Regions from separate parts of the Paenibacillus sp. GD4 genome, predicted to be linked through region 3. Evidence: riboswitches for the same ligand, from Rfam matches in the RefSeq annotation. Region 3 holds a riboswitch; each other region holds the start of a gene.
The links. Region 3 has a riboswitch for cyclic di-GMP ahead of RAC89_RS11390 (GspE/PulE family protein). Riboswitches for the same ligand answer to the same signal wherever they lie in the genome.

Region 1: linked by a shared signal. The riboswitch ahead of RAC89_RS24575 (methyl-accepting chemotaxis protein) and the one ahead of RAC89_RS11390 (GspE/PulE family protein) in region 3 are both predicted to bind cyclic di-GMP.
Region 2: linked by a shared signal. The riboswitch ahead of RAC89_RS13275 (methyl-accepting chemotaxis protein) and the one ahead of RAC89_RS11390 (GspE/PulE family protein) in region 3 are both predicted to bind cyclic di-GMP.

Annotation. Positions count from the first base shown of each region.
Region 1 is NZ_JAVCYK010000002.1:287,054-297,143, forward strand. It holds gene RAC89_RS24560 (extracellular solute-binding protein) at 1-1,222, shown strand, start outside; gene RAC89_RS24565 (endonuclease/exonuclease/phosphatase family protein) at 1,322-3,421, shown strand; gene RAC89_RS24570 (Ig-like domain-containing protein) at 3,394-4,149, shown strand; cyclic di-GMP riboswitch class I at 4,260-4,348, shown strand; gene RAC89_RS24575 (methyl-accepting chemotaxis protein) at 4,430-6,577, shown strand; gene RAC89_RS24580 (AraC family transcriptional regulator) at 6,657-7,478, opposite strand; gene RAC89_RS24585 (N-acetylneuraminate lyase) at 7,706-8,641, shown strand; gene RAC89_RS24590 (helix-turn-helix domain-containing protein) at 8,749-10,090, shown strand, end outside.
Region 2 is NZ_JAVCYK010000001.1:2,804,378-2,814,467, reverse strand. It holds gene RAC89_RS13290 (FecCD family ABC transporter permease) at 1-410, opposite strand, end outside; gene RAC89_RS13285 (FecCD family ABC transporter permease) at 407-1,408, opposite strand; gene RAC89_RS13280 (ABC transporter substrate-binding protein) at 1,438-2,454, opposite strand; cyclic di-GMP riboswitch class I at 2,708-2,793, shown strand; gene RAC89_RS13275 (methyl-accepting chemotaxis protein) at 2,874-4,289, shown strand; gene RAC89_RS13270 (AraC family transcriptional regulator) at 4,354-5,199, opposite strand; gene RAC89_RS13265 (phytanoyl-CoA dioxygenase family protein) at 5,233-5,925, opposite strand; gene RAC89_RS13260 (YecA family protein) at 6,132-7,283, opposite strand; gene RAC89_RS13255 (S-layer homology domain-containing protein) at 7,622-10,090, shown strand, end outside.
Region 3 is NZ_JAVCYK010000001.1:2,416,731-2,426,820, reverse strand. It holds gene RAC89_RS11430 (hypothetical protein) at 1-138, opposite strand, end outside; gene RAC89_RS11425 (hypothetical protein) at 381-860, shown strand; gene RAC89_RS11420 (DMT family transporter) at 881-1,825, opposite strand; gene RAC89_RS11415 (hypothetical protein) at 1,900-2,076, opposite strand; gene RAC89_RS11410 (DsbA family oxidoreductase) at 2,203-2,841, shown strand; gene RAC89_RS11405 (GntR family transcriptional regulator) at 2,973-3,641, shown strand; gene RAC89_RS11400 (ATP-binding protein) at 3,666-4,787, opposite strand; gene RAC89_RS31650 (response regulator) at 4,930-5,820, opposite strand; gene RAC89_RS11390 (GspE/PulE family protein) at 5,863-7,509, opposite strand; cyclic di-GMP riboswitch class I at 7,556-7,647, opposite strand; gene RAC89_RS11385 (dimethylarginine dimethylaminohydrolase family protein) at 7,842-8,831, opposite strand; gene greA (transcription elongation factor GreA) at 8,956-9,432, shown strand; gene RAC89_RS11375 (DUF72 domain-containing protein) at 9,708-10,090, shown strand, end outside.

The DNA of each region.
Region 1 (10,090 bases), on a different contig from region 3:
TATCAAGCTGAACGATCTGATAGATAAGCATGCGCCTAACTTCAAGAAGATCATGGATCAATATCCTGAAGTGAAAAAGGCGATTACAATGCCTGACGGCAACATCTACAGCTTCCCGAACATGCTTTCCCCGGACTTCCCGTCGGTTCGGATGGGCGCCAAGCTATGGATCAAGAAAGAATGGCTGGACGCTTTAGGGATGAAGGAACCGACAACGCTCGACGAGTTTTACAACTACTTGAAAGCCGTGAAAAGCACCGACCTTAACAAAAACGGGAAGCAGGACGAAGTACCCTTGGGGGCGACCAAGCTGAAGGACGTCATTCTTCACTTCAAAGGTTACTTCGGCCTCCAAAACCGGGGATCGAGTCATCCTCTCGTAGACATGGGAGAGAACAACCAACTGAGGTTCATCCCGACGGATGATCGTTACAAGGAGCTAATAACCTATTTCAATAAGCTGTGGGCCGAGGGCTTGATCGATAAGGATATCCTGGTTAACGAAAAGGACCAAAATAAATTTTTCGCCAAAGGGGCGGAAGGCGTATTTGGTGCAGTACGCGTAAGCAGCCCTTTCACTCTGATGAAACAGACCGGTTATATCGGCGCACCTTCATTGGCAGGGCCGAGAGGCGACAAGCTGCATTCCGAATACCGACCGGCTGTTGCGGGTCCCGGCGCGTTCGTGATTACGAACAAAAACAAAAATCCGGAAGCGACCGTTCGTTGGATGGATTACTTCTTCGGTGAAGAGGGCAACAAAATGTTCTTCATGGGCTTTAAGGACAAAAGCTACATCGAGAAGCCTGACGGAAGCGTCGAATATACGGATGAAATCAACAAGAACCCGCAGGGCTTGACCTTTGAGCAGGCGCTTGTCAAATACGTGACATGGCCGGGCGGCGGTTATCCGGGCATCGTAAGAGAGAAATACTTCAAAGGGGCGGAAAGCATGCCGGAATCTTTGGAGGCGGCGAAAAAGGTTGCGGCCGATTTGCCTAAGGAGGTTTGGCCGGCATTCAGCTACACTGACAAAGAAACCGATCGAATGCAGGCGTTGAACACCGATATTGTAACGTACATTGACGAAATGACAACCAAGTTTATTACCGGCGCCGCACCGTTGTCGGATTGGAACAAGTATGTCGATACGATCAAGAAAATGGGGCTGGACGATTACATGAAAATTTATCAAGCGGCTTACGATCGGTATAAAAAATAAGGTAGCAATGAATTCCAGCTAACCAAGCATGGAGAGGGATGATCACAATTGAAGGGTAAGCGCTTAAGCTATTGTTGTATCCTCACATTCCTAACTCTTATGGTTCAGCTGCTGGTTCCAGCCTGGGTCGGCGCCTCCACAGGGCCGGCTCTTACGGCTGCTCCCCAGCAGCCGCCGCTCAAGCTCAAAGCGGCGACCTACAACATAAACAACGCAAGAGGCACGGATAACGTACCTGACACGACGCGAATCGCCGACGCGATTCGCAGCACCGGCGCCGATGTGATAGCGCTCCAAGCGGTGGATAAAAATTATTCCAGCCGAAGCAGCTATGAGGATCAGCCCAAGCTGATTTCGGAGAAGCTTGGCATGTACTATGTGTTCGCCCCGAACGTCGATCTGGCTCCGGAGCCGGGACGAACCGAGCGGCGCCAATTCGGCACCATGATATTGAGTAAGTATCCTATCGTTTCGTCCATGAATCATCCGCTGTCCAACTCCGGAACAGAGAAAAGGGCTCTGCTGGAAGCGGATATAGACGTTAACGGCACGACAATTCGTTACTTTACAACCCATATGGATACTTCATCAACCGTGAGGCTGAAGCAAGCCGATGAAATCCTCGCCATTGTGAGGAGCCAAAGCGTCCCGGCGATTGTAGCCGCTTATCCTAACGCGCTGGACACTTCCGCAGAAATGAAGCAGTTATTTTCTGAGCTCAGTGACGCTTTCTTCGACCAACCGGAAGCTTTCACAAATCCGTCTCAACTTCCGGCCAAAAGAATCAGCTACATCATGCCGGACCGAAATTGGGAGCTTGGCGAGGCCAAGGTCGTACCATCGCTTGCATCCACGCATCTTCCGATTGTAAGTGAGCTCACCTTGAATCCGGACGCTCACCTGAACCCTAACATCAAGTCGCTGGCTTTCACGGATAAAATCAAGATTGAGACGGTGGGAACGACAAGCACCTTCAAGCTTCAAGCCTATATGACCAACGGTACGATCCGCGATGTGACGAATCATTCACAATACGCAAACACACAGCCCAACGTAGCGGATATTCCGGCGCCGGGCGTTCTCCGTGCATTAGCAAGCGGAACTACGGTCATTACAGCCACCTACGGCCAAAGCACGGCAAATTTGCCGGTTTCCGTGTACTTGAAAAATCCTAACCTGTCGTCGATCAGCGTGAACGGAGTGCCTATCCCCGGGTTCACCCCTAGTCAAACGGACTATTATTTCACCCTTCCGGCCGATAACCGGCAGGTGCCGGCAGTGACGGCCGTAACGGAGGACCCGAACGGCGCGACTAAGATACAGCTGCCTTCCGTCGTGCCCGGAATCGTCTATGTGATCGGCACTGCAGATGACGGATTGACCGCCAAAGAATATCGAATTCACTTCGCAGAGGAGAAAACAGACGTGCATTTTCCTATAAAAATAATGTCCTATAACATTCATCACGGTGCTGACCCGTCCGATAATTACAATCTGGATAGAATAGCCGATGTCATCAGGCAGTCGGGTGCGGACATTGTCGGCCTGCAGGAGGTGGACCGTTATTATTCGAGCCGCAGCAATAACGAAGATACGATCCAACGATTGTCCGACTTGCTTGGCATGCAGTTCGCGTATGGGGCCAATCTGGACCGTCCGCCGTCAGAGCCGGGGCAGCCGAGAAGCCAATACGGCACTGCCGTTCTGAGCAAATACCCCATTGTGCAGAACCAGAATTATTGGCTTACGAGCTATGGTCAGGAGCAGCGTGGGGTACTCGAGACGACGATTGACGTTCAAGGGGTTCAGCTGAGCTTCTATTCCACCCACTTGGGACTGGATGCCATTCAGCGGAATACCCAGGCGGATGAAATATTAGCTATTATGGCGAAACGAAGCGGCCCCAAAATCCTTGTAGGCGATTTTAACGCGAGGCCGTATGCTCCGGAAATGAGCAAGTTCACCAAAGAGCTTCAGAACCAGTTCGCAGACCAGCCGAATGCGTTTACCATTGATTCGGTCAACCCGTCGGCCACGATTGACTATATCTTGGCCTCCAGCGACGTCATGCTCGGTGAACGTGAGAACGCCCGCGTCATTCAGACGCAAGCCTCCGACCATTTACCGATCGTCAGCAACCTGTACCTGAAAAGGCAGCTGCAGCAGTTACAGTGGACCAGACCGATGGGAAGGCGGTGATCGGGGAGCAGTACCCTCTGAAGGTTACCGGCAGCTATTCCGGCGGATTTACTAGTAACGTCACGAGCCATGTGAAATACACGGTATCCGATTCGTCAGTGCTGACCGTGAGCCCGGCGGGTATCGTCACACCGCTGAACCCCGGTGCGGCTGAAATTACGGCGACCTTGGACGGCATTAGCGCGTCATCTACAGTATATGTGATGAGCAACAACTCCCGGCTTGCCGCTATACAATTAGAAGGCGCCCCCCTGGCGGGCTTCGCGGCCGAGCTTCTGGAATATACCGTATATTTGCCGGAAGGCACAAGCAGCGCACTGCCGATTACAGCTGATGCTGCAGATGCTAAAGCCTCTATTGCCGTATCGCAGGCGGAAGGAGTTCCCGGTGCTGCCACAATTGTCGTCACGGCGGAGGACGGGGTGCACCTTACGACTTACCGTGTTTATTTCGAATGGAATACGATTGTTGGCATGGTCTTGAGTCCTGCTGACTGGAAAGCCGAGCCCGGCGAGGAAACCACTGTAACAGCTTACTTGCAGTATAAAGACGGCTCGCGGAAAGAAGCTCCGGAGAAAGTGAAGTTTGCCCATGGCGACGGTTCGGTTGCATCGGTTAACGCCCACGGACAGGTTAAGGCTCATCTTGCAGGCACTTCAAGCATTACAGCTACATTCGGGGAGTATGCCGCTGCTATGAACGTTGTGGTTAACGGCTCTCGAAAGTAGGTTGAACCCACGCCGGTCGTGTTATGTCGAAATTGTAAAAAAGTTTAACAGACCCCCTACCAATTTCCTACCGCATGAGTATATAATAAGAATCGACCTTAGGTAAAAAGACACGATACAGGCACACTTCGCGAAAGCGTTGGCCGCAAAGCTATAGGGGCTACAAAGGGGGAACCCTTCATGCCAGCCAGCTGCCGAATGTTTCAAGCCTCTTGCATTAAAGGAGACCGAAACACGCGGTTTCCTTTTTTTATTTTTCATGACGGAGGGAAATGACAGCATGGCAACCAACAGGACATCCCAAGGCATTGCACAGAAAGTAAGGGTATTTTTCGCACCGGGCGAATGGATCATGAACCGATTGAAGTATGTTAACAAATTTATCGTCATCGGTCTTCTTGTTATCGTTCCGCTATTGGTTCTAACGTTTCTGCAATACTCCAATGCGTCAACCGCATCATCCCATATCAAAGAGGAGCTGCGAGGCGTTACCTATGCGGATAGTCTTAAAGACCTGCTGATCGCTATGGATACGCGGCGCGCGCTCTTTAGCGGCATCATTCTTGGAGATGCCTCTTTACAAGAAAACGTGCCAAAAACCGAGGAAGCCATTCAGCAAGCTATAGTGTCCATAGAACAGCTCAACGGCGAAATGGGCGAGGATTTCAAAACAACGGAGCGATGGAGCGCTATCCTGAAAAAGTGGAACGAGCTCAAGAACAAGGGGACGGATCTTTCTCCTCAGCAAAGCCTTGATCAGCACGGCTCCATTCTAACGGACATTCGTTCTCTGATGACGCATATCACGAATTCCTCCGGTCTCGTTATTGACGGCGAAATAGGAAGCTACTACTTGATGGATTCGGCGCTTAAGCAAATGCCACTGCTGGCGGACCGCGTCGGCCGCGCCAGAGCTTTGGCGATATCCTTCACGGCTGCAAGATCATCCGGCATCGCTACACAGCAGACTCTTACAACTTTGTCTGAGCAAATCAAAACAACGCTGGAGACCATCAATTCGAACCTGATTATTACGGCGGACATCCACGAGCAAGCAGGATCGAAACTGAAGGAAGCTTATAATAACAATGCCGCGGAAACGTCAAAGCTGCTGGAATTCGTCAATCGGGTTACTTTGCTGGATGCTTCTTTCACCATGAAGCCGAAAGATACATACGCCAGCCTAAGCGGGTCAGTGGAGCTAACGTATAAGCAATATGAAACCCAAATGGAAGTTTTGAAGAGCTTGCTCCAGACAAGAATCGATGAAGCGAATATGCATAAGACAATTCTTGTTACGGTAGCTCTGCTGGTGCTGCTCGGTGTCATCTACTTGTTTATTTCGTTCTATGTCTCCGTTCAAAGAGCGGTCGGTGCTTTGGAAGCCTCGGCATCGGAAATAGCTGAAGGGAACCTGACGTTCCGTGTCCGATTGGAGTCAAGGGATGAGCTTGCCATTGTTGCAAATGCCTTCAATCGGATGGCGGATACGTTTAGGGAAACGATTCTTGCCGGTCAGCAGGCGTCCGAGCAGGTAGCTGAGTCGGCGGAGATGCTGACACGCAATGCACACGCATCTACCCAGGCAAGCAATCAAATTACGGAAGCAACCCAGCAAGTAGCCGCCGGAACCCACACGCAGCTGAAGGGGGCTGAGGAAACCTCCGTAGCCATGGAGGAGATGGCGCAGGGGATTCAGCGAATCGCTGAAACCTCCTCTACGGTAGCGGAAGCCGCAGCGACAGCCGGTGAGCAGGCGATAAGCGGTAACGAAGCTTTGCAGCAGGCGATTGGGCAAATGAACAAGATTCATGCTACGGTAGGGGAATCCGCCGCCGTTGTACAGCAGCTGGGTAAACATTCCGAGGAAATCGATTCGATCATCGGCGTCATCTCCGAAATCGCGGTTCAGACGAATTTACTTGCCTTGAACGCTTCCATCGAAGCGGCGCGGGCAGGGGAACACGGCGCCGGCTTTATGGTCGTAGCTTCCGAGGTCAAGAAGCTGGCAGAACAGACGAAGCAATCGGCGGGACAAATTACCGAGGTGATTCGGGAGATACAGAAGCAAACCGGCGGAGCCGTCACACGGATTATGTCCGGTGTGGAGGAGGTTGAGCTGGGCAAACAGGTCATCGGGCAAGCCGGCAGTATGCTTGAGCGGATCGTTGCTTCCGTACAGCAGGTGTCCGATCAGATCCAGGAGGTATCCGCAGCCGCGCAGGAGATGTCCGCCGGTACGGAGCAGGTGACCGCTTCGATGGCAGAGATGGTGACAACCTCCCGCAACGCCGCCGATCATGCCTTGCAGGTGTCATCCTCCTCGCAGCAGCAGCTTGCTTCGATGCAAGAAATTTCCGCTTCCTCCGACGAACTGGCACGTATCTCTCAGAAGCTGCGTTCCGTGATAACTCAGTACACCGTATGATATTAGCGTAAGAATAACCGCTCTCTGAAATAGGGAGCGGTTATTTCCATTGTAGACGATTGCCTTGTAACGTGACGGCTTAATGCAATCCTGCGATGCCTTTCAGCTGCCGCTCCCGGTACTGTCTTGGCGTCATGCCGCGTATGCGCAGGAACGCGCGGGAGAAGGTGGAAAATGAGGAGAAGCCGGATTCATAGGCGACCTGTGAAATCGGCAGCTCGGAGGATATCAACAGGCTGCAAGCATGCCGTACGCGCAGCTCATGCAGCAGATCGACGAAATGGATGCCGTAGGCTTCACCGAACAGTGTGCTGAGCTGGGACGGATGGACGCCGAAGCGTTCGGACAAGGACGTCAAGGATAAAGGGTCCAAATAGTGCTCATACACGTACTGTACGACCGGCCAGATTCCTTTCGTATTGACGGAGGAAGGTTGACGGACTGCCGCCGACGGGACGATTCCGCTGCTGCGCACGAACAAGGACAGCGCCTCAAGGAGAAGGGCTCGGAGCATGACAGGACGCCACGGGAGCGTCGATTCGTGCTCCTGATAGAGCTTCTTCCATAGGTTCCAGCCTTTTTCGTAATCGGTGCCCTGCAATTGTGCATGCGCAGGCTGGCTGCCATGTTGACCGAGCAGAAGATCCTTTACGCCCCATGCGGCTTCCGGTCCCGCAGTCAGCAGCTTCATATCGAAATTGCAAATGAACATGACAAGCGGATGGTCCCGGTTAGCCCAATATTCATGAATCTGGTACGGCAGCAGTAAGACCATAGTCCCGGGAAGCAGCTCGTGCTCGGTGCCATTGATGCGTTCCGTTCCTTTTCCCTCTATAACAAAGGAGAATTCAATGAAATCATGCCGATGCGAGGCAACCGAGGTGTACTTTTTTTTCTTCATATGAAATGGAAAGTCCGTATCAATGTTGGGAAATTCGAACATATATTGCGGATACATGGCGGCTTCTCACCTCACTCCTTAAGATCAGCTTTTATTATACAGGATGGATTCGATAAAAAAATGAAAGCTTTTATAAAAAAATGAAATATGCTCAGGACTCCCTAAAGGTAAACTATGTACATCAGCTGCATCAATTCTGTTGTGAATAAGGGAGAGGATGAACTTTTATGAAGAAGCTAATAAACCGCGACGCGTTTCGCGGCATCTTTACCGCTTTGGTGACGCCTATGCAGGAGAACGGAGAGATCGACTATGCCTCTCTGGACCGTTTGGTCGAACACCAGATCAGTCAAGGCATTCGAGGCTTCTACGTTGGAGGCAGCACAGGAGAAGGCTTTATTCTGACAAGCGAAGAAAGACAGCAGGTGCTGGAGGCGGTCGTTAAGGCGGCTAAGGGTCGTGTGACGATCATTGCCCATATCGGCTGCATCAGCACTAGGGAGTCGATCCGGCTGGCAAAGCATGCGGAGCTTCAGGAAGTAGACGCCGTGTCCGCGGTGGTCCCATTTTACTATAAAGTTACTATGAAAGAGATTCGTGAGCATTATGAGGCCATTATGGATACGGTCGATGTGCCGATGCTCGTGTATCACTTCCCCGGGGCAACGGGAGTCAGCCTGTCCTTGGATTTCTATGAGCAGCTGAGCCGTCATCCGAAATGTGTCGGGGTCAAATTCACCTCGCTCAATCTGTTCGAGATGCAGCAGATCCGCTCGCGCTGCGGCGACGACTTCCTGATCTATAACGGACATGATGAGGTGTATATCGGGGGCGCTTACTCCGGTTCGGACGGCGCCATCGGGAGCACGTACAACATGATGCCCCGCTTGTTCACAACCATGTACGAGTTCATTTGTTCTGAGGGAAGGCCGGACATGAACACCTTGCAAAAGCTGCAGGCCGAGGCCAATGCCGTGATCGCCCATATGATTCAATTCGACGTGATCGCTTATGAAAAGTATATGCTCTATCTTCAAGGGGTTCTCGCGACACCGACCGTTCGACAACCGCTTAAGCAATTTACGGCGGAGGAGCGTTCCCGTATCGAAGCCTTCTATAGGCAGAGCGAAGTCCTCAGAAGCAGCGGTGCTGCCGCCAAGTAGCCGCTCCTCAACCCATTTAGTAGAAGAAATAGAATTATGCGGCGGCATTCGGTATAATCGAAAATGGAAGCGCTTTATGAGTTCGGCCCAAAGGGGGAGACCATTCCGTGTTCAAGAAAGTGAAGTGGTTTGCGTTGCTCGGCAAAATCAAACGCCGCAAATTTTTCATCCGTTTGATTCTGACGATCGCTCTCATTGCGGTCATACCCAACCTGATTTCCGATGTCGTCGCTTATTACAAGGTTTCTCATACGTTCGAAGAGGAAACGGGAAGAAACAAGCTGCAGTATTTGAATCAGACGATCAATTCCATGGAAATTGTGCTGAACCGGATTAAGGAAAACTCGAATCTGCTTGCCATGAATCAATGGTTCCAGGAATTCGAGAAATTCCCTAGCGGCGCCTATTACGAGGGGCTGAGGGGGGAGATTCAGAAGGAAGATTTACCCGATTTGTATTGGTATTTGGAGAATAAAAAAAATGCCATCTCTTTGATCAACTCGTTCAAGCTATCTAACGAGTTCGTGGATTCCGTTTATTTTTACGACAGCAGCAACAACCTTGTCATCACCTCGGAAAATGACGGCTCCAACCGGCAGTTCACGCTGGATAACTTCTATGATACAGCGTGGGTAGAGGCGCTGAAGGAATCGTCCGAGAACGCGGTTTATATGGATACGAGAATTGCCAGGCAGTATCACCCGGGGGAAAAAAGTCTGTTGTCCATTATTTATAAATCAACCAAAGCGAACAATGCGTTTATTATTAATTTGGATGCGGCGCTGATTTACAAAAAAATTTTAAGCAAGCTGAATGAGCAGGACGATATTTTCGTCGTGTCCTCTACGGGCAACGTATTGTTTCACAGCCTGTCTGCCAATATGCATCAGCCTTTGCGGACGATTCTGCCCGGAGACGAACCGGTTGTCGGGAAGACGGGCTCGTATCGAACCAAGCTGGACGATCGGCAGATGCTGGTCAGCTATTCAACATCCCCGTTGTTGGGTTGGACGTTTATCAACATCTCCGATATGGAAGCGTTATCGGAAAGCACCTCGTCAATTACACAAACGATAGTCGTTTCGGCGATCCTGCTGCTTCTGCTTTCCCTCACCTTCGCCTATTTATCCTCAAGAAGTCTTTATAGGCCGATCTCCTATTTGCAGGCTTTGATCCACGGGACGACGGAGCGCAGGGCGGAGGAAGCGGACGAGATCCATATGATCGGCAGCTTTGTACAGTCAACGCTTACTGAAAGAGATTATTACAAGGAAAAGCTGGAGGAAAGCCTGCCGTTCTACAAAGAGCAGTTCAAATATACGCTGCTTCACCGCCACTCCTTAACGCTGGAGGAGATCGAGGAGAAGAGGGCTTATCTCGACCTTGACATCGAAACCCGCGATCTGGCTCTGCTCCTTCTTTGGTTGGGTGATCGCGAGGACCCGCAGC
Region 2 (10,090 bases), 390 kb from region 3:
CTGACCGGCAGCCAGCGAATGCTGAACGCGCCGGCGGTTAACGTCAGGAAGGACACCGCTGCAACGGAGGCTCCTCCGGTAACGCCCATGATATCGGGTGACGAGAGCGGATTCCGGATGATCCCTTGCAGGATGGCGCCCGCCGCTGCCAAGGAGCTCCCAACCAGCAGGGAAATGACAATCCGGGGAAGCCGCAGCTTCTGGATGACCATGGAATGCTCTTCGGCCCCCATGCCGAACACGCTTCGAATGACATCGGCAGGAGAAATGTACATCTCCCCCATACCTGTGCTAACCACGGCAATGAGGATACAAGCAGCCAGCAAAACGAAGGTTGTCACAACCGTTCGCTTATGAAGCAAAAAGGAAATTCCCCGACGCCGGAACCGAACAGGAACATGCTGCATCATGCTTTGGCCAGCCCCCTTCGCGCGATATAAATGAAAAACGGGGCGCCGATCGCGGCCGTCATCACGCCTACCGGCATTTCCGAGGGAATCATAATAAATCTTGCGACCACATCCGCCAGAAGAAGCAGGGTCGCACCGAGCACGGCACAATACGGAATGACCCACCGATGATCCGTTCCACCGATATAACGCGCAATATGCGGAATTACAATCCCGATAAAACCAATAGGTCCCGCTACCGAAACGGAGCCGCCCGCAAGGACGACGATAATGATCCCGGCCGTCAGCTTGACCCACATCGTCCTTTGTCCTAAGCCTTTCGCCGTATCCTCGCCCATCAGGAGCAAATTCATATCTCTCGCAATGAACCATGCGACCGCCCAGCTCACGGCCATATAAGGAAATACGGCCATAATCATATCGGGAGAGCGGCCCGCAATCGTTCCCGTCAGCCAATACAGCACCGTTCCGAGGCCTTGCTTGTTCAGCACCAGAATCGCTTGGGTAAACGATGCGAATAAGGCGGACATGGCAGCGCCGGCGAGTACGATTTTGAGAGGAGTCAAGCCGTCTCTGCCCATTGAGCCCAGCACGTAAACGAACACAGCTGCCAGGGCAGCTCCTATGAAGGAGATCCACATCAGCCATTGCATGGATGAAATCGAGAAGGCGATGGCTGCAAGGACGACGAAGAAGGTAGCCCCGGCATTCACTCCTAGCACACTGGGCGAAGCGAGCGGATTGCGTGTCAGCGTCTGCATCAGCGTGCCCGCGATGGCAAGGCTGGCCCCTATGGCTGCGGCAATGCAAGCCCTCGGCACACGAGTAGTGCGGATAATGATTTGGTCGGCGACATTCTCATCGTAGTGAAAGACGGACGCCCAGGCGGTATGCCAATCGTATTGGGTCGCACCGAAAAGGATGCTGGAGACAAAGCTCAGCAGCAGGACCAGCAGGAGAGCCAGCAGACCGCCGGCCTTCGCTACAGTCGAATGCATCAGATTCATGGTGAAACGCTCCCTAGGAACTACTTGATTTCAAAATAATGGTAGAGGTCATCCAGCATTGCCTTTGCCGCCATGGACCCGCCGGCCAAGTTCCAGGTGATCGTGTCGACCTTGTAGTACTTCCCGTTCTTGACACCCTTCAGGCTCTTCCAGAGAGGATGGGAGGTCCAATCGTTTTGTGATTTGGCTACCGTCGGCTCATTCTCATTGAGTCGGGTAATATCGAATATGTAGTCCCCATCCAGCTGCGACATCTGCTCCTTCGAGGTGAGGTTCACCACGGCCTTGCCTTCCACCATTTGCGCCTTCGGACGAGGCAATCCTAGCTCCTTGAAGATCGTGCCGGCAAACCCTGTCGCATAGAAGCGCGCGCTGCCGTCCCGTTCGAACCGGACAATCGATACCTCCGATTTGGCCAGCTTATCTCCCGCCTTCTGTTTAAACTCCGCCACACGGCGATCCCATTCGCTAAGAATCTTCGCGCCTTCCTCCTGCTTGTAGAGCGCATCGGCTGCGATCTTCAGGTTCGCCTTCCAATCGAAAATCTCTTCCGTCATAATCGTCGGGGCAATGCTCTCCAGCTGAGGATAAATCTTCTCATGGCGATTTTTCGTTCCGATAATCAAATCCGGCTTGAGCGCGATAATGGCCTCTACATTGGGCTGGGTTTCCTCGCCGAGGTTTTTCACCCCGTCCATCTGCGCCCGCAAATAGTTGTACCACGGCTTCTCTTCCCACGACTCTACCGAGCCGACAGGCTTCACACCCAGATGAAGCGAAATATCCGTCATCCCGTTGAAAAGAACGACCACCCGTTCCGGCTTTTTCTTTAAGGTTGCCGTTCCCATGGCATGCTTAATGATTTTTTCCCCTGTTGCGGCTGTACTCGCCCCGCCCTGGTCCTTCGATTTCCCCGCTTCCGGAGAAGCTGCCTGATTAACGACTGTTCCCGCCGATCCTCCCGGTGCCGCTGTACTTCCGCAGGCAGAAACCGCCAACGCCAGTACAAATAGGACCATCCATCGTAAAGCCTTCATATTGTTGCTTCCTCCTTAACCACAGCTAATGCAGACAATGCAGTTCGGACTGCGTTTGCTTCGGTGTATTGTATTGATAATAATTATCATTATCATTATAGGATGCGTTTTTTCCAAAGTACATATCTTTTTTTATCCGTTTGCTTTACTGAATTTATCTCAACCAACGAGAAATTTGTCGATTTTTGTTGATAATTTCTAAAGTACACTTTATACTATGGGGGATTAGGTCCTTTCTACTAAATCGAATATTCTTCGTCAACGGCAAACCCCTCGAAAGGCGGGGACGCAAAGCTACGGGTCTAAGGTTTCATTAACTACGATCGCCGGGCTACCGAAGCTGCATGAAAACCGGCTTCCTGGCGGTTTTTTTATTTACATTGATACCCAGTCATACAAAAATCGGGAGGCCAACATCCATGAGACTGAAGACGAAGCTTCTACTTGTTCTTGCAACACTGCTTAGCATGATTGTTTTCATTGGGGTTTATTTTTACATTAACACCGAACACAACCAGAAGATGTACGATGCCCTCTTGCAAAAGCAGGAGTACCGGTTTCACATGAAATCCATTCAATTTCGGTTAACGGGCTTATCCAATGACGAGAGAGGCTTCCTCCTTCAAGGTGATGCAAGCTACCTGCCGGAAATGAAAGCGAAGACCGCCGATATTGACGGTTATTTGCAAACGCTTCGCAGAATGAAGGAGCTCGGTCCTGAGGAGCAGCAGACGATCGATAAAATCAGCCGAAACTTCATTAACTTCTCCGCCGCCAGCAAAAAAGTTCTCGACGCGTACAATCAAGGCAATCCGGCCGAAGCGCTGAAGCTTCATTTTGGCGAAGAGCGCGAGGCCCGTAAGGAGCTGGATCCGATCATAGCCGATTCACTTAACAGTCTGAATGATCAGATCGCCGTCTCCCTTCAGGAACTGGAAGCCAAGCAAAGCTTGAATCAAACCATTATTATTACTATCATCATCGTTTGCTTGGCCATTAGTGCAGCCTTCGGATGGATCATGCTGAACAATTTGCGCTCTGTGATCCGAACCGTAATGGCCTCCGCGCAGAATGTTTCCGCTTCGGCACAGCAGATTTCGGCCAGCACCGAGGAGATTGCCAGCGGCGCCAACGATCAATCCCAATCCGCACAGCACATGACGGAGCTGATTACGGAGCTCTCCATTGCAATCAACTCAGTGGCGGAGAACGCGGAGCAGGCCGCCGAATTTTCCAGCCAAACCGTCTCCATTGCCAAGGAGGGCGGGGAAGCGGTACGCAACTCGATTACCGGCATGGATCAGGTAAGCCGTCAAATGTCCAAGCTGGAGCAGGATTCCGCTACCATCGGTGACATTATTGAGGTTATTGACGAAATTGCGGACCAAACGAATCTGCTGGCGTTGAATGCCGCCATTGAGGCCGCCCGCGCGGGAGAACACGGCCGGGGCTTCGCCGTTGTCGCCGATGAGGTGCGTAAGCTGGCCGAACGCAGCCGGGAAGCCACGAAGCAAATTTCCGGAATCATCAAGGGGATGCAGCACAACACCGAGCTGAGTGTTCTTGCCGTGAAGGAGGGAGTGGCCTTGTCGCAGATGACAGGAGAGTCCTTCGAGCGCATTATTGCGAAGCTGAACGAAACCGCAAGCAAGGTGGTGGAAATTGCCGCTGCCTGTGAGGAGCAAGCCGCTCAATCGGGCGATGTGCTGCGTTCGGTAGAGAGCATCTCCGCCGTAACGGAAGAGACCGCCGCCAGCGTCGAGGAGAATTCGGCGACCTCGCAATCGCTTGCCCAGATGGCGGAAGCCTTGTCCGAATCGATTGCGAAAATTTAAACGTACAAAGGCACGGTACCGTAGGAAAAACGGCCCGTGCCTTTTGTCAATGAATCGAGCGATACTACGGCCTCTGTGATTGTCTAGCATAGGACGACGGAGTCATTCCGGTGATCCGCTTGAAAATACGACTGAAGTAAAATTCGTCCTCATATCCGACTAACTTTGAAATATCGGTTAAAGCCAAGCCTGAGCTCCCCAACAATTCCTTCGCTTTGCTAACCCGCAACCGTATCAGATAATCCTTCGGAGCGAAACCGGTGAGCCGCTTGAACTGCCGCGAGTAATAACCGGTGCTGAGCCCTGCCGTCTTGGCCAACTGTTCAATGGTCAACGGAGATTGATAATGATCGTCGATATACCTGAGAGTAAATTGAATCACTGTATCAGCGTTGTTGCTGTACTGTTGTTCGTACATATTGTCGATTAAGGAAAGCCACAGCTCACGAAACGCCAGATTGCAGCGGTATTGGGAGATAGGATCGTAGGTTTTCCACAATTGAAACACTCTATCAAACCATCTGCGGACTTCGGCAGGCCGTATCGTCATCATCATGCCGCGTAAGGGAGCGAGCCCGTTGTCCGGAGCCTCAGAGATCCACTCCAGCTTATCCTTATAACAAACTCGATAATCGAACCTGATATGGTAAATTTCAACGTCCTCCGAATCTGAAACCGACCACTCAAAGGTCGTATCGGGAACGAACACCATGACCGATCCTGCTTCCAAAGCATACTTGACGTTATTCATCACATAGAAGCCGGAACCTCTTACTATAAAGTGAATGGAATGAATCTTATGAACGTATGGCGCTTGGTACGAACCGGCCTTGAGGATCGTGTTTCCGGCAAAGGTAATCGAGAAAACCGACCTATGGAGATAATCGGCCAACTGAGTCGCATTGATCAATACCTATTCACTCCTTGTATATCAAGAGCATACTCAGAGCGCAGAACGCAGGATTACGTGCTGCTTCCCCCGCCCTATCGGTACCGTCGCCTCCTGATAAGAAACAATGAACGCGCGTCGAACATGATCTGTTTCGTTGCCTTTTGAGGAATGCCATGTCAGCGCGTTAAAAAGAAGCATAGAGCCCGCCTTCATCGGTACCGGTACGGCTTTGGACAAGTCCACCTGCTCCTCATCCAGCGCCCTCCGGCAAGTGCCATGATCCTTCACGGCATATGGCAGCAATCCTCGCTTGTGGCTTTCTGGAACGACCCATAAACAACCGTTTCGCTCATCGGTATCCTGAAGCGGCACCCATATCGACATTCGCGTATCGCTTTTCACCACTTCCGAATAATAGGCGTCGTCTTGATGCCAGTGACAAACTGACGTGCTGTGCGGAAGCTTAGTTAAGAGCTTCGAGGAAAAGATGGAAATCCCCGGTTTCACGATATCCTCAATAAAGTTCAAAATCCGCTCGTCCTGGGCGAATTGCTTGGTCTTGTCTGTCAGCATCGCCAGCTGATAAGTAAATCCCTCGTGTTCCCCCGACTTCTGGACGGGTTCTTCACATTCGTCAAGCTCTTTGTTCATCTCACTCAATTCGTCTGGCGAAAAAAAACTCGAAATGACCACATAACCAAGTTCATCATAATGGTTTTTCTCTTCAGCCGTCAATTTTCTCATCTTACTCACTCCTTATGAAATCGCTTTACTGCATTGTAGCACTAGGCTTTACGCTTCCGCCATGGAGAAATACGATCATGAATCTGGACAAATCGAACTTCTTCGGGCATCGATGCGCCGGGTCGGCAAAAGAGGCTGCAGATAAAAAACAAAAAGGCACCGACCCCTAAGGTCAGTGCCCCTTGCTGTATGGATACTAGGCGCAGCTAGCTAAGACAGCATTTTTTGAACTTTTTCCCGCTTCCGCATGGACAAGGGTCATTACGGCCCACTTTCTTCTTGGTTTGAAAGCTGTACACGGTTCCTTCTGTACCGGTTCCAACTTGATGCGAACCACCTTGTATCAAAGGAGAAGGCGCTTGCGGGATCGACTGCTTCCGTTCATTCCGGGAAAGCTCTTGGGGTGTATATCCTTTCAGCTCCCATAGCCGCGTATTGTTCATAAGCACCATTAATACATCTAGCAGCTGCTGCACCAGCTGCATGTCCTTAAAGTCCAACTCGTCCTGTAAAGCCGATACCAGCTCGGAGGGCGATTCTCCCCGTTGGATACGGTCCACAAGCTCTGCGGTCATCAGATCCGCTTCCTCCGCTTCCATAGTCCAATGCTTTTTTATAAAGGAAACAAACGATACATAACCCGCATGGCGATCGACAAATCCGTCAGCCGAAGCACTCAGCACCTGGGCCTTCGTGAATGGATAATAATCAAGCTCCGGTCTATTGCTCTGTTCCCCTAGGATCCGCTTCGGGTCATCGACCGTGTAGTGGGAGAAGCCGTGCGGACCGTGACTCACACTTCCGTCGTACTGTTCCAGCTCCGATATCATGTGCTCATACTCGTTACCATCGATGCTTTGACCCGTGTAATGCTCTATCTTTTCCTTGAGCTCTTGGCCTCCCATGCACCCGTAATAATAGAGAAGTCCTTGAGTCAGCTTAACCCAATCCGTATTTCGATCCAGGATCATTTTCAAACGTTTCGGGTCGTAACGACGCAAGCCTTCCCTAATTTCTTCGGACAGGTGGACTGTATCGTTCTTAATTAACAACAAGCCATAGGCTTGGAAATACGCGGGGTCATAATTCTCGTCATTCACCATCTCGCTAAGCGGCACTTTGCAGCCCGGCGCTTTCGAGACTTTATCCAATACGTTGTATCGGTTGTGGTCCAGCTTTTCCAAATGCTGATTCAGATGCTGCATCATATAAGAATACAAGCGTTGAACCAGGTCCGCTTTGTTCAACTGGCTTGCCTGTTGAATATTCAACGTTCGGCGAATGTTATGAAGCTCGTCCTTGGTGAGCGAGGTCAACAACTCGGTTAACGACATCATGCTTTCTTCAACAATTAGCATTTAAACCAATACTCCTTCTTTCTCTCACAGCCTTATTAAAAATATTATTATACTAGGCTTCCTGTAACTTTTACAAGTTTTTATGCGGAGAAACCTATTACCAGCCCGCCTATTTCCCTTCGCAACCGCTCATGTGAAGCATGTCGAAATTGAAGTATTCTTGCCGAAATTCAAGAATTATTTACTGTTACTTTACTATTTCCACTGCTATTATACTTCTTAAGACCTAAACCACATAACGATTTTCACAGGATATCTAGTACGGGGGGAGGACATATCGGAGACAGAGCAAGATTTGAAATGCTGTGAGGTTATCGAACTTACGAGGAGAGAAGAGAATGTCAACAAAACTACGCAATTCGGTGAAAACTAGAGCGGTTGCTATGCTGATGAGCTTTCTTATGATCATGGCTTATCTGGTGCCATTTGCCGCAGGCAGCCGCAGCGCTTATGCGGAACCGACTCCCTATACCCCGCTTCCGGAGGTATCCCCGGCTTATACGGGTCCATTGACCTGGATGAACCATACGGCTCCGTTAATGTCACCAGGCCAACCGCCGGTCATGGGCAGCTACACCGTCCCGTTTTTTATGGACATAGATGATAACGATACGATCTATGTGACCAAGTTTGGCGGCACGTTAGGCTCGGGCGGTAAAGTGGAGAAAATATCAAGCGACGGCCAAACGGTCACCGATATTACCTACAATGCTGCCGTGATCTTTCCCATAGGCATCGCGGTGGACCAACACGGAAATGTTTACGTGGCCGATAACAGCAAGTCCACAAGCAATTCTGCAGGCACCAATACAGCTAGGATTTTAAAGCTGCCTTACGGAACCAATTCTTGGGAAAACATTACTTACGGTCAATCTATGAATTACGCCTACGGCGTGGCGGTCGATAAGTATGGCAACGTGTATGCGGTCGACGGCAAATCTGATACCGATTCAGTGGCAACGCCGCATATAATTAAGCTGCCTGCGGGAGGCACATCGTGGGTCAACATTTCGGGTAGTCCGTCGCCGTTCGTTTACCCTGTCGATATTGCGGTTGACGGCGAAGGCAATGTTTTCGTCAGTGACTTAACGAATACGAGTGTCATTAACAACACGAAAATATTTAAGCTTCCTTTCGGGGAAACCACTTGGACGAACATTGCCCCGACATCTCCCGCAGGAGCCATGCCGTTCATTGCTTACGGCATCCATGTCGATAAATTCGATAACTTATATACGATGAGTATCGGCATCAGTAAAGCCATGGAGCTGAAATATAATGGGGGCACCAACGATTGGAAAGAGGTTCCTGCCATGACTCTAACCTCCAGCATGAGTTACGATGTTGCCGCAGACAGCTCCGGTTATTTGTACGCCACGAATTTAGGTCTCGGCAACATCACCAAGCTGATGGCGTCTGTCATTTATAACGGCAGCGGCAATACGGGCGGAACGGTTCCGAACGACACGGCCGGGTACGGACCGAACGTTGTCGCTACTGTATATGGCAATACAGGCAATCTGGTGAAAACGGGGCATGTATTTGGGGGCTGGAGCACCTCGCCTAACGTGACGGAGGCCACTTATGCAGCAGGCGATACAATCAACATGACGCAAAGCGTAGCGCTGTATGCCGTTTGGAAGCCTCTGATGACAGTCACCTATAACGGTAATGGCAATACAGGCGGAAGCATGCCGGTTGACGCGAATGAGTACACTCAGGGCCAAACAGCAACGGTGCTTGGCAATACAGGCAATCTCGTGAAAGCGGGTTATGTGTTTGATGGCTGGAGCACGACGCCAAATGCGACAGAAGCCTCTTATACGGCAGGTGGCACCATCAACATGACGCAAAGCGTAACGCTGTATGCCGTTTGGAAGGCAATCCCTACGTACACGGTATCCTACCAGGCTGCAGCAGGCGGTAGTATCAACGGTTCGGGCAGCGAAACGGTTTACAGTGGTCACTCCCCGGCTTCCGTGCCGACAGCAACTCCAGATCCGGGCTATACCTTCCTTGGCTGGAGCAACGATGGAGGAACGACACTGCTTACTGACGCTCAATTGGCATCTATTATTGTAACGAGCAATAGTACGTATACAGCTTACTTTAAGCCGCCTGTAACCTTGTCAAGTCTTGCTCTGGACAGTGTTAGCTATTCGCTTAGTACAGGCGCTACGCATCAAACGGTAGTGACTGCAATATACTCCGACCAGAGCACTTCTGTGGTTTCCTCAGGAGCTTCGTATTCCTCGAGCAATGCGGCTGTCGCTACGGTAAACAATACGGGTCTAGTGACCGCTGTTTCAAGCGGGCAAACGGTTATTACCGCTGAATTCGGAGGTAAACAAGCTAAAGTGACCGTAACAGTTGATGAATCCTCTTCGGATTCATCTTCAGGTAGTCCGGGCGTCATCTCAGGCAGCCCCTCGGGCACGAACAATAACTCGAAACCGGGTGTTGAGGTCATTGTCGACGGAGTGAAGCAGGAGCAACTGGCAACCATTCAGCAAGATACAATGAACGGACGAACCGTTGCAACCGTTGTGCTGGATAGCCAGAAGGTAATCGATAAGCTTCAGCAGGAAAACAACAAGCTTCTGACCATTCCATTAAGCGGAGACAGCCAGATTGTTGTCGGCCAACTGAAAGGCAGCTTGGTTAAGGCGATGGAATCGAATCAAGCACAGATTCAGATCGTTACCGAAAAGGCTACTTATACGCTCCCGGCGTCACAAATCAATATCGATAGCATTTCCGCGCAGGTTGGAGCCGGCGTGAAGCTTGAGGACATTACCGTTCGTATT
Region 3 (10,090 bases):
TTTTAAGAAAGCAAACCTCGCTTCCAGCTCCTCTATGTTCTCACCTGAGCTTATCATCAAAGTTCTCCAATTCGCATTGCGACGGTACAAGAAGATCAACAATCCAAGAGCAACGGCCAAAAGAAGTAAGGCTTCCATGAAGAACACCACCTTAGTTTAATTTGGTGAAGCTGCTTGCTTGTCGATACATTAACCTTGAGCACAAGGGGTGAAACACATTTCCCGAAAAAAGAAAAAAGATGTCGGGCTACCCCCTTATAGCGACAAAGGGGAGCCGAAGCGTGTTCATAACACCCCAAAACGGGTGAATAAGGAATGCAAGGGCTAACGATGCTAGTAGCAGGGTTACTATACTAATCGCTAAGAGGAGTGTGACTGTGATGAACGAACACACGAATCCATCGAATCCGAAGCATACCGGGCATGAGCAGCACATGGAGCGGCAGGGAGTACGGTTCGAGGAACCGAAGGATAGAGCAGTGGAGCATCATCATCATTATTATTACGCTGAATCGAAGGGTTCCGGTTTGGAGGCCGGGACAGGTGCGAAGACCGCTCCGGAACGGAAGGTTTGGTATAACCAGGGATGGATGTGGCTTATCGTAGCGGTCATCGGGATTGGAGTGCTGATCGTCGGCATGACGCTGCTATCCGATCGGATCGGCGGGGTAGGAGAGGCTGTCAAGGAGCAGACAGGGGCGATCCGGGAGCAAACCGGCGTGCTGAATTCGATTCAGCGCAGTCTGAACGAGATGTCGGCCGGTCTCAGCAGCAGTATGAAGGACATATCGGAGGGTATCGCAAGCATTGAGAAAGCGATTCGCGAGGGAATCCAAACGCTGCTTAGCGTATTCAAGTAAAAAGCGGGCTGCCGCGGGCTTTAAGGGCCCTCGGCAGTTTTTGGCATGGGGCGCTTGCTCCCGGTCGTTGCTTCTCCCAGCTTCTGAAGCGGAACACAGCCAATGATAAGCAAGGCTGCCAACGCGTCCGTCCAGGTCAACCGTTCCCCCAGAAGGAGCACAATGAACATCAGTGTAACGAAGGGGGTAAAGAAGGTAAAGCTGGCGATTAACGAAGCGGAAGAATATTGAAGTGCCCGGAAATACAGGAAAAATCCCAGGATAATGTTACTTAGACTGAGCCAGATTACACCGTACAGCTCGATTCCTTGGGGAATCGTGAAGCGGGATGATACGAGCAGGGCCAAAGCGGACAACAAAAAGGCCACAAAGGTAAGGAAGAACGTGCTTAGCAGCAAATCGGTATGATTCTTCTTAATAAGGTTGGTGAACAGTCCCCAGCTCACGGCAGCTAATATAGCAAGGAGATCCCCCTCAAGGTTCGTGAAGGCTACATTCGACAGGTCGCCCTTGGTCACAAGCAGAAGGGTACCGATGAATCCCATGCCTACAGACAGCAGCTTGGAGCTATGCAACGGCTCTTTGTGGATGGGAACGGCGAGCAGCACAATGAAAATCGGGAATAAATAATTCAGCATGGAAGCCTCAACGGCCGGGATCAGCTCAAGCGATTTGAGATAAAAGAAGTCATAGAGAAACGTAAGTACCCCGCAAGAAACAAGAAGAAGCCACTCCCTTCGCTTCCACGAGAGCATGACACGCAGCTGCACTTTATAAAGAACGATAATAAAAAATACGATAACTCCGATCCCATACATATAGAACAGCAGCTGATAGCTGTCCAAGTGTTGTAAAAGTAATTTGCTGATAGCGGCCAAGGAGCCCCACATCAGCAATAAAATCGGCATCAGAACGAAGGGATTTTGAGATGCCTTGAGTTGATTTCCTTGCTTCTGCACTGTCATGATGTCATTACCATTCCTTACTCTTGTAGTATGAATTTTTAGGTCGCGTCAGCAGGCTGACTGTTACGTCCGGTTTACTCCCGTTTTTTGAAAAAGAAGCCCGCTAACTCGGAGCCGATTATGATGGCGGCCAAACAGCCGAGTGCATAGGGAATCACGAGCGGGACGACACGCAGGTCCGTAATGTGAATTTGCTGCAGGAACAAGGGATATAGGAGCATCAGCACGACGAACAGGATGATTTTGTACATGGATGGGTCACCTCGACTAAGGGCTGTTCCGAGCGATTCTTTCCTTCGATTGTACTCCTTTCGCACATGAATTGCATTCCTTGTCTGCTTCCGTTATCGTAAGGGAAAGACAGGAGGCGAAGCAGGATGAGAATCGAAGTTTTTCACGATACGGTTTGCCCTTGGTGCCGGATCGGCGAGCAGCATTTATTCACCGCGCTGGAGCGATGGGACGGTGAACCGGTTGAGCTGGTGTGGCGCGCCTTCCAGCTGGACCCGGGTACACCTGAGGGCGGCCTCCCGTACCGTGAGACGTTGGAGGCGAAGTTCGGCGGAGCCGGCAGGATGGACCAGATGTTCTCCCAGGTATCGGCTGCAGGACAAGCCGCAGGTCTGGACTTCCGGTTCGACCGAATCGAAGTGATGCCGAACACGCTGCTGTCACACCGGCTGATCGCGGTAGCGCCGGAGGAGAAGCAGACCGAGCTGCTGATTGCGGTGAACCGGGCTCACTTCAGCGAAGGGCGGGACACAGGGCAGCTGGAGGTGCTGCTGGATGTCGCCTCGAGCGTCGGGCTGGATGCTGCGAAGCTGCGTGAGCAGCTGGATCGCGGCGAAGGCGCGGAGCAGGTACAGGAGGATCTGGACTTCGGACGTCAAGTCGGAATCACAGGCGTGCCGTTCTACATCATGAACGGAAAGTATGCTCTTACCGGCGCTCAGCCGCCGGAAACGTTCCTTCAGGTGCTGAAGCAGATACAAGATGAGGCGGTAGAAGAAAAGTAAGCTTATAGGAATGAAGCCCGTTCGGATCCGAGCGGGCTTCATGTATTTTGCGACACAGGAAACAAGTACTTGCACTGGGTATATATATGCGATATATTGCATGTAAACGATGTTTGTAGGAGAGCTTTATCATGCCGATACCGAAAAATTTTGCCTCGCCGATCCGCATGTCTGCAAAGGAACGCGCCTTCTCCCAGCTGCAGCGCTGGATCATTGAGGGCACCCTGCTGCCGGGAGAGAAGCTGCTCGACGCGGAGCTGGCGGAGTCGCTGGCGGTAAGCCGGACGCCGATCCGGGAAGCGCTGCAGCTGCTAGAGGTGCAGGGGCTCGTATCCATGCATCCCGGCAAAGAAACGCGTGTCACGATGATCGAGAAGGATGATATCCTGAAGATGTACCCCGTGTTGGCGGCGCTTCACGCACTTGCGGCGGAGCAGGCCGCTATGGTCGCGACGCCGGAGCAGCTGGAGGCCTTACGGGAGCGGAACGCTTTGTTCGAAAGAGCGATCCGCGCCGGACAGCCTTTTCAAGCGATGGAGGAGGATGAGGCTTTCCATAACTTGATCGTGGAAGTGTCCGATAGTCCTTATGTCGCTTCATTCAGTGCCTCGCTGCAGGTGCACGTCAGAAGGTTCAAATATGTGTTTCTTAAGGAGAAGCTGACGGCCTCGCTCACTTCTGTAGAAGAGCACGCGGAAGTCATCGCTGCTTTGGAGGCGCACAATACCGAGAAGGCGGCTGCCGCCATGAAACGGAACATCCTGCGCCCAATGAACGAACTGCATGCGCTGCTGTTATAGAAGAGCCGGGTCCTCCCGCCTGATCTATGAATGGAACGCTATTATCAGCTCAGGATGGGCGGCACCGATATCGCTGATTAGGCCGGACAGGACGTCTTTATCGAACGCCGCAGCGAAAATGTCCCGGTCCGGCCGGAAGGTGATGCTCGTTCCCGTTTCCTTCGTTACTCCCACTGTTACCAGGTCACTCTGAGGTATGCCGTGCTGATAATCCTGCCGTACAATTTTGCCTTCCCGCCGAACCTCTACAGACAGCCTCTCCGATAGGGCGTTGACCACACCCATAGTGATCCCCTTCTCCGAACCCGGGGAATGGTATGCTGCGCTGGCGTTTAGCCGGCTAAGATCAGTAAGGACATCCTGTACCCGGGATTTCTCCGTGCCGGGCAGGACATGCAGAGGGATGCCGCGCCCATTGTCAGCAATGGTGATCCCTCCGTCCGTTTGGAGGAACACGCCCACTTCACTGCAATAGCCCGCCTGATGCTCAAGAATGCAGTTTTGTAAGACGGCCCGAAACAGCAGGTGAGGATCGTACTCTCCTTGAGGTGCCCCTATGTAGGAGGCGACGTGGTTTCTGGTTTCCAGCATGTCGATATAATCGCTCGTATCAAGCAAGTCGGACGTTGCCGCCAACAGCAGAAGCAGGGGCAGGGAGCGATGAGGAGGTAGAGAGTACTTGCCGCCGCGGTCCTCCTGCACCAAAAGCCCGGCTCCGAGCAATGCTTTCATATGGTGGTAAAGCTGCCCCGTCGTACCCATCTGCAGACGCTCCACCAGCTCTGACCCGCTTAGAGGCTGAACCATGACGGACTTGAGAATATCAAGCCGCTGCTTGTGACTAATAGCAGCGAGCACTTTGGCGGCTTTCTCCCCGTCGAGCTCCAGAAGCTGACGAATCTGCCTCTCTTGGGGGTCCCAGCGGTAGCTTCGCTCTTCATCGCGGATATGGCCAGAATAATAAATAGTCCCCGCCCCGTCCTCCTCTGCCCGGATGCTTCCGAGAGCCGAATCCCTCTGCTCAAAACCTTCCTGAATCCTTTTGGAAGGGGAGGATCCTACAAGCTTGGTGACAAGCTGACGAAGATCATCCAACTGGAATTTTAGTAAATCCAGCTCTGCTCCGTAATCTCTGGCGGTAGCCAAGATACATCACCTCATCAAATTATTGAAATACGTAGTTACGTAACTACGTAAATGATAACATGAAGTGTTTTGTTTTGTAAATATATTCCTGGATGAATAAAAAAACGACCTTGAATTGAATTCAGGTCGTTTGGTGGGAGTGCTATTGCGCCATTTCCTTGGCTGCAGCCACCTTGCTGATCCCTGTGTGGATATCAAGCCAGCTGCTGAGCTGCCGGAAGCCGTCGAGCGAGAAGTGAACGATTTGTTTTTCCTTTCCTTCGCCGGACATTTCGATGACGATCTTGTTCTCGCTTTCGGTGCAAATGGCAATGTAATTCGAAGTTTCTCCCTGCGCCTCCTCCTGCCAATTGCACAGGTAACTGCTGGTAAAGCTCTTCACGACGCCACTCCCTTTGAATAAGTTAATGACTTTCAAACCGTCAGCTGCATGGCTTACCGCTTCCAGCGTCGGGGTGTGCCTACTCTCCTCCGCACAGCTAGGCGCCTCCGCCAGCTCCGACGCGGAGGTCTCTGCCTGAGGGGTCGCTACGGGTTCGGCAGCTTCCGAGGCTTCCACAGCCAGGGCCTCAGTCATAGCCTGCGCTTGCACTTCCGGCGTTGTCTCCACCGTCGCAGCGATAGCAGCATGGCTGTCCGACTCCTCCTCGGACGCCAGCGGCTTAAGATGCGGCATCGCGTACTTGCGAATGATCTCCTTCAGCCGCTCCGGGTTGAACGGCTTCATCACATAGCCTTTAGCCCCGGCATCCAGTGCGTCGAAGATCAGATCCTGCTGGTTGCTTGCCGAGCAGATCAAAATAACCGCTGTGGAATCGAGCTTTAGGATTTCCTTAATCGCATCGACGCCGTTCATCTCCGGCATGGTCAAGTCCATCATGACAAAATCCGGAATGAGCTCTTCATAGAGCTTAACGGCCTCACGGCCGTTGCTTGCCTCACCTACGACCTCATATCCGGACTGTCTTAAGCAATCGGCAACCATTCTTCGCATAAAGTTCGTATCGTCTACCACCAGCACCCGATAGGACATATTCCGTGGCCTCCTTTGTGTTTTCACTGCAAATTCTGTGCCTCAACCGCTGCTGATTTCACGCAGCACTTCATCCACTGTCGTAATGCCGCTGCGTGCCTTCATGAGACCGTCATAAAGCAGGGACTTCGAACCACTCTGCTCCAGCTGCTGCTTCAGTTCCTCCGGTTGGCGCCTCGATAACATCCAGCTTCGTAGTCCTTCCTCTGACGTCACCACCTCTTGAAGAGGAACATACCCCCTATAGCCGGTCTGCTGGCATAAGCTGCAGCCGCTGCCCCGGATGACCGTAGGCTTGCCGCTGATCTGGGCGGATACGAAGGAGCGGAAGTTTCCGATCAGCCCCTTGCTTGCCTTGCCGTCCTCCGGATGAAGCAGCCCATGGCTTTCGAATTGGGCGGCCTCCTCATCCGTGACCGGAACCGATTGGGCGCATTGCTTGCATACTCTGCGTACCATACGCTGGGAAACGACACAATGCAGGGAGGAAGCCGCTAAGTAGGGATCCGTTCCTCTATCCAGCAAGTGCTGAAGGGTCTCTGCGGCACTGCTGCCGAGGACACTCCCTATAATCAGCTTTCCCCCAGCTGCGGCGCGGAGCGCCATCTGCAGCATGCCCGGTGAAGAAAGATCATCGATGAGGATGGCGTTCGGCTCCTGCCTCAGCACGGAGCGGAGAGCCAGAGGGGCTGTGAGGCCGACTTCATCCTTCACTTCCACCTGCTGAACGCCGTCCAGCCTGCGCAGTACACGTTCCTCGACCGATGCGCATCGGAGCGTTTCTTTGTTCAGCTCCTCCATCAGCGTGTACAGCGTTGTCGTTTTGCCGCTGCCCCAAGGCCCTGAAACTAATATCAGTCCGGAGGGCCGTCGAATCGATTTTTCCAATTTATGAAGGTTCGGCTCGCTGAGCGATAGTTCGGAGAGCTTGCGGATTGCTTCCGAAGCATCGGTTACACTGACGAAAAGGCTCTCCCCCGCGGTGGTCGGCAGAGTGGAGAGACGCAGATCGACCGTCCTGTCCGCTACATGGACCCGCAGCGATCCTTCCTGAGGGAGCTTACGCTCCGAAGGGTCGAGCGCAAAGGCGTTCTTCATCCGTTCCGTCAGCCCAAGCTGCAGTTTAGAGGGCAGCGTTGTATGGGTTCGCATCGAACGGTCGATTTTGAATCGGACCCAAGCACCCTCATTCTGAGGCTCCAGGTAAATACCGCAAGCCGTTTGCCGAACGGCCTCCTCCAGCAATTGCTCCCAGAGATCCGTCGCATCCTGCATACCGTAGTGCCGAAGAACGGCTTGCTCGATTTCCGTTCTTGTCGCAAGACAGGGCTGTACCAGCAAGCCGGTTGTCATTTGGATGTCCTTAAGGGCCTCCTGATTCAGGGGGTCCAGCATGACCACCCTTAGTTTTCTCCCTTTGACCTCCAGCGGCATGACCCCGTGCTTACGGGCTAACGTCCCTGGGATCAGCTGCAGGGTTTGCTCGTCGAACTGAGCCTCCTCCATATTGACTACGGGGACGCCGAGCTGGAATTCGAGCGCTTCTACCAGCTGCCGTTCTGTGATAGAGCCGTTTAAGGTTAGCAGCTCACCCAGCTTTCGGGGCGTGGTCGCCTGCTGCAGAAGGGTCTGCTCCAACGTTTCCTTCGTAATCAGCCCGTTCATGATTAGAAGCTCGCCAAGTCGCATAGGGATCTCCTCTCTCTAGAAATGAACGCAAAAAAGCCAAGCACCTCCGAGCAACCCGGCTGTCCTGCCATCCCTGGGGATGGGGTAGACCCGTGGCTTTGCGTCCCCGACTTTCGTACGGGTTTGCCTTTGTTCCTTGTCTTGGCTTCCTACACACATCGTCAAATTTCACTTACTATCCATTGTACCAAAGCCCGTACTAATCGATATGAGGAGGGAGAATCAATTGTAACCGATACCATCATAGGCCTGAAGAGGGTCATGGCGACCTTTCAAACAAGGAATACAGTCCCCCCAGGAGGGACTTTTTTCCTTATGGGAGCCGATTGCTTTTAACATAAACTCCGGGTTAAGGGTAAGGTGACGCAGTGAATTCCGCCCCCCAGCTTATAGATTTCATCGACCTCTACGGGAATGACATCAATCCCATGTTTAGCAAGCAGGTCCATCGTACGAGCTCCGCTGCTGGAGAATAAGACCCTTCCAGGTTCGAGGGTCAGGGCATTGATCGTTAGGGGAGGATCCTTGGGATCTACATGCAGCAGCTCGATGTCGCGCTGGTGCAGCTCATCGAGGAACCAAAACGGCAGCAGCGCCGTGTTCACGAGAGCCTTGTGATGATCGATCGGCATAAAGGCTTCGTCCAGATGGATGATCGTTGAGGGCAAATCGATGACTAGGAGGCGAATTTGCTGCAAGGATAAAATGAACCGGATTTGCTCAATCCCCGCAGGGTTAACCCGTTCGGACCGGCCGATCAGCGCAGTGGCCGGATCCAGCATCATAAAGCTGCCGCCCTCTGCAAGGCCCGTTCCCTGAACCATGCCTAGGATTGGAATTCCCAGCCCTGCGAATGTCCGGGCAGCCAGCGGTGTCTCCCCATAGCGCAAATGAAGGGCTGGACGGGACAGGATAACACCTCCGGGTATTACCATAGCAAGGTCCCTCGTGAACATTCGCTCCGGGAGTCCATCGGAGGCTTCGTCCAGTGACAGGACTTCGATCCCCTCCTTCTTCAACGCTTGAGTCAAGCCGTCATATTGTGTTTGCAGCCGTTCCAGAGCAGGGAGCTCTTCTTGTCGGTAGTCACTAGGTGTGTTGCCCTTTACCTCTTCGTTGAATACAGGGCCGGCTTCGATTTCTGCCACATGGCGGTGCAGATGCAGCACTTCCCGGCCCGGACGATGCATCAGAATTTTGCCTATGCGGCCGATCTCATTCGATGCCCCCCAATAATCCCCCCATACTTCTCGAAGCATTTCCTTATCGTAAGAGGGCTTCGTCACCAAGTCCCTGGATAAATATCGTTTAGTAAGCTTCATAAGTGCAGTCTCATTCCTTTCCTCTCTTTTCAGTGTAACCACAGATCAACGGTTTCAGCCTAGGATTTGGGCAAAGAAGAAAGTAGTGGTACAATGGCAGGAGTATGATTATAGGAGATGAACCATGTTTAGCGAAGATGTTATTTTGACCAAAGAGGGGCTTGCGAATTTGGAGGCCGAGCTTGAGGAGCTCAAAACCGTAAAGCGTAAAGAGCTGGCCGAGCGCCTTAAGGTAGCCATCAGCTACGGTGATTTGAGGGAAAACAGTGAATATCATTCGGCGAAGGACGAGCAGGCGTTCTTGGAAACTCGTATCAAGACGCTGGAGAACATGCTTAAGAAAGCCCGCGTTGTGGAAGCCGGAGCCAATGATCTTTCGACGGTACAAGTGGGCTGCAAGGTGGTTCTCCATGATGTGGAGTTTGACGAGAAGGTGGAGTACCAGTTAGTAGGTCCGGCCGAAGCGGATGTGGAGAGCAACAAGATCTCGTACGAAAGTCCCCTGGGCAAGGAGCTAATGGGTAAGTCAGTCGGTAGTAAAATCAGCGTTCCGGCGCCGTCCGGGATTATCGAATATGAGCTGTTAGAGATCAAGCTGTAGGCAAAACAATCCAAATCACTCCAAATAGGGGTGATTTTTGTTTTTAACGGTTTTTGTTTGGGAGCCGTTGACAGGCTTGGCGGGCGTTGGATACGATGGTGCATAAGATATGGCTTTCAAGCACGCCTGAAGGTCGAGAAGCCGGGCGGCGCGGATGAGCTGCTGACGGCGCTGGAACCATGTGATGCATCAGCGCCAGACACGGGCTTATGGCGTACTATAGCGAGGAAGAGAACTATCGGACGATGAAGCGAGAATCGGGAGGGGATGAAAGGGTGGAAGAAAAAGGAGAAAAAGACACATGGGCAATCGGCAGAGCCGCAGAGCAGGTCCTGATCGGACTTGCCGGATGGGGCGACCACGATTCGCTCTATGCGGATACGGGCGTGACCGGCAGGGATAAGCTCCGGGCGTACAGCGGGCATTTTCCAGTGGTCGAGGTGGACAGCTCCTTCTATGCGATCCAGTCCCCCGAGACCTTCGCCCGGTGGGCTGAGGAAACGCCGCCGGGCTTCCGCTTCGTAGTCAAGGCTTACCAGGGGTTAACCGGCCACCAGCGGGGGCCGGAGATGGTGCGCCGCGCGCTGGCGGCGCTGAAGCCGGTGGATCCGCACCGCCGCGGGGTGCGGCCTTCTCCCGCTGCGGCCCCCCCGAGCCG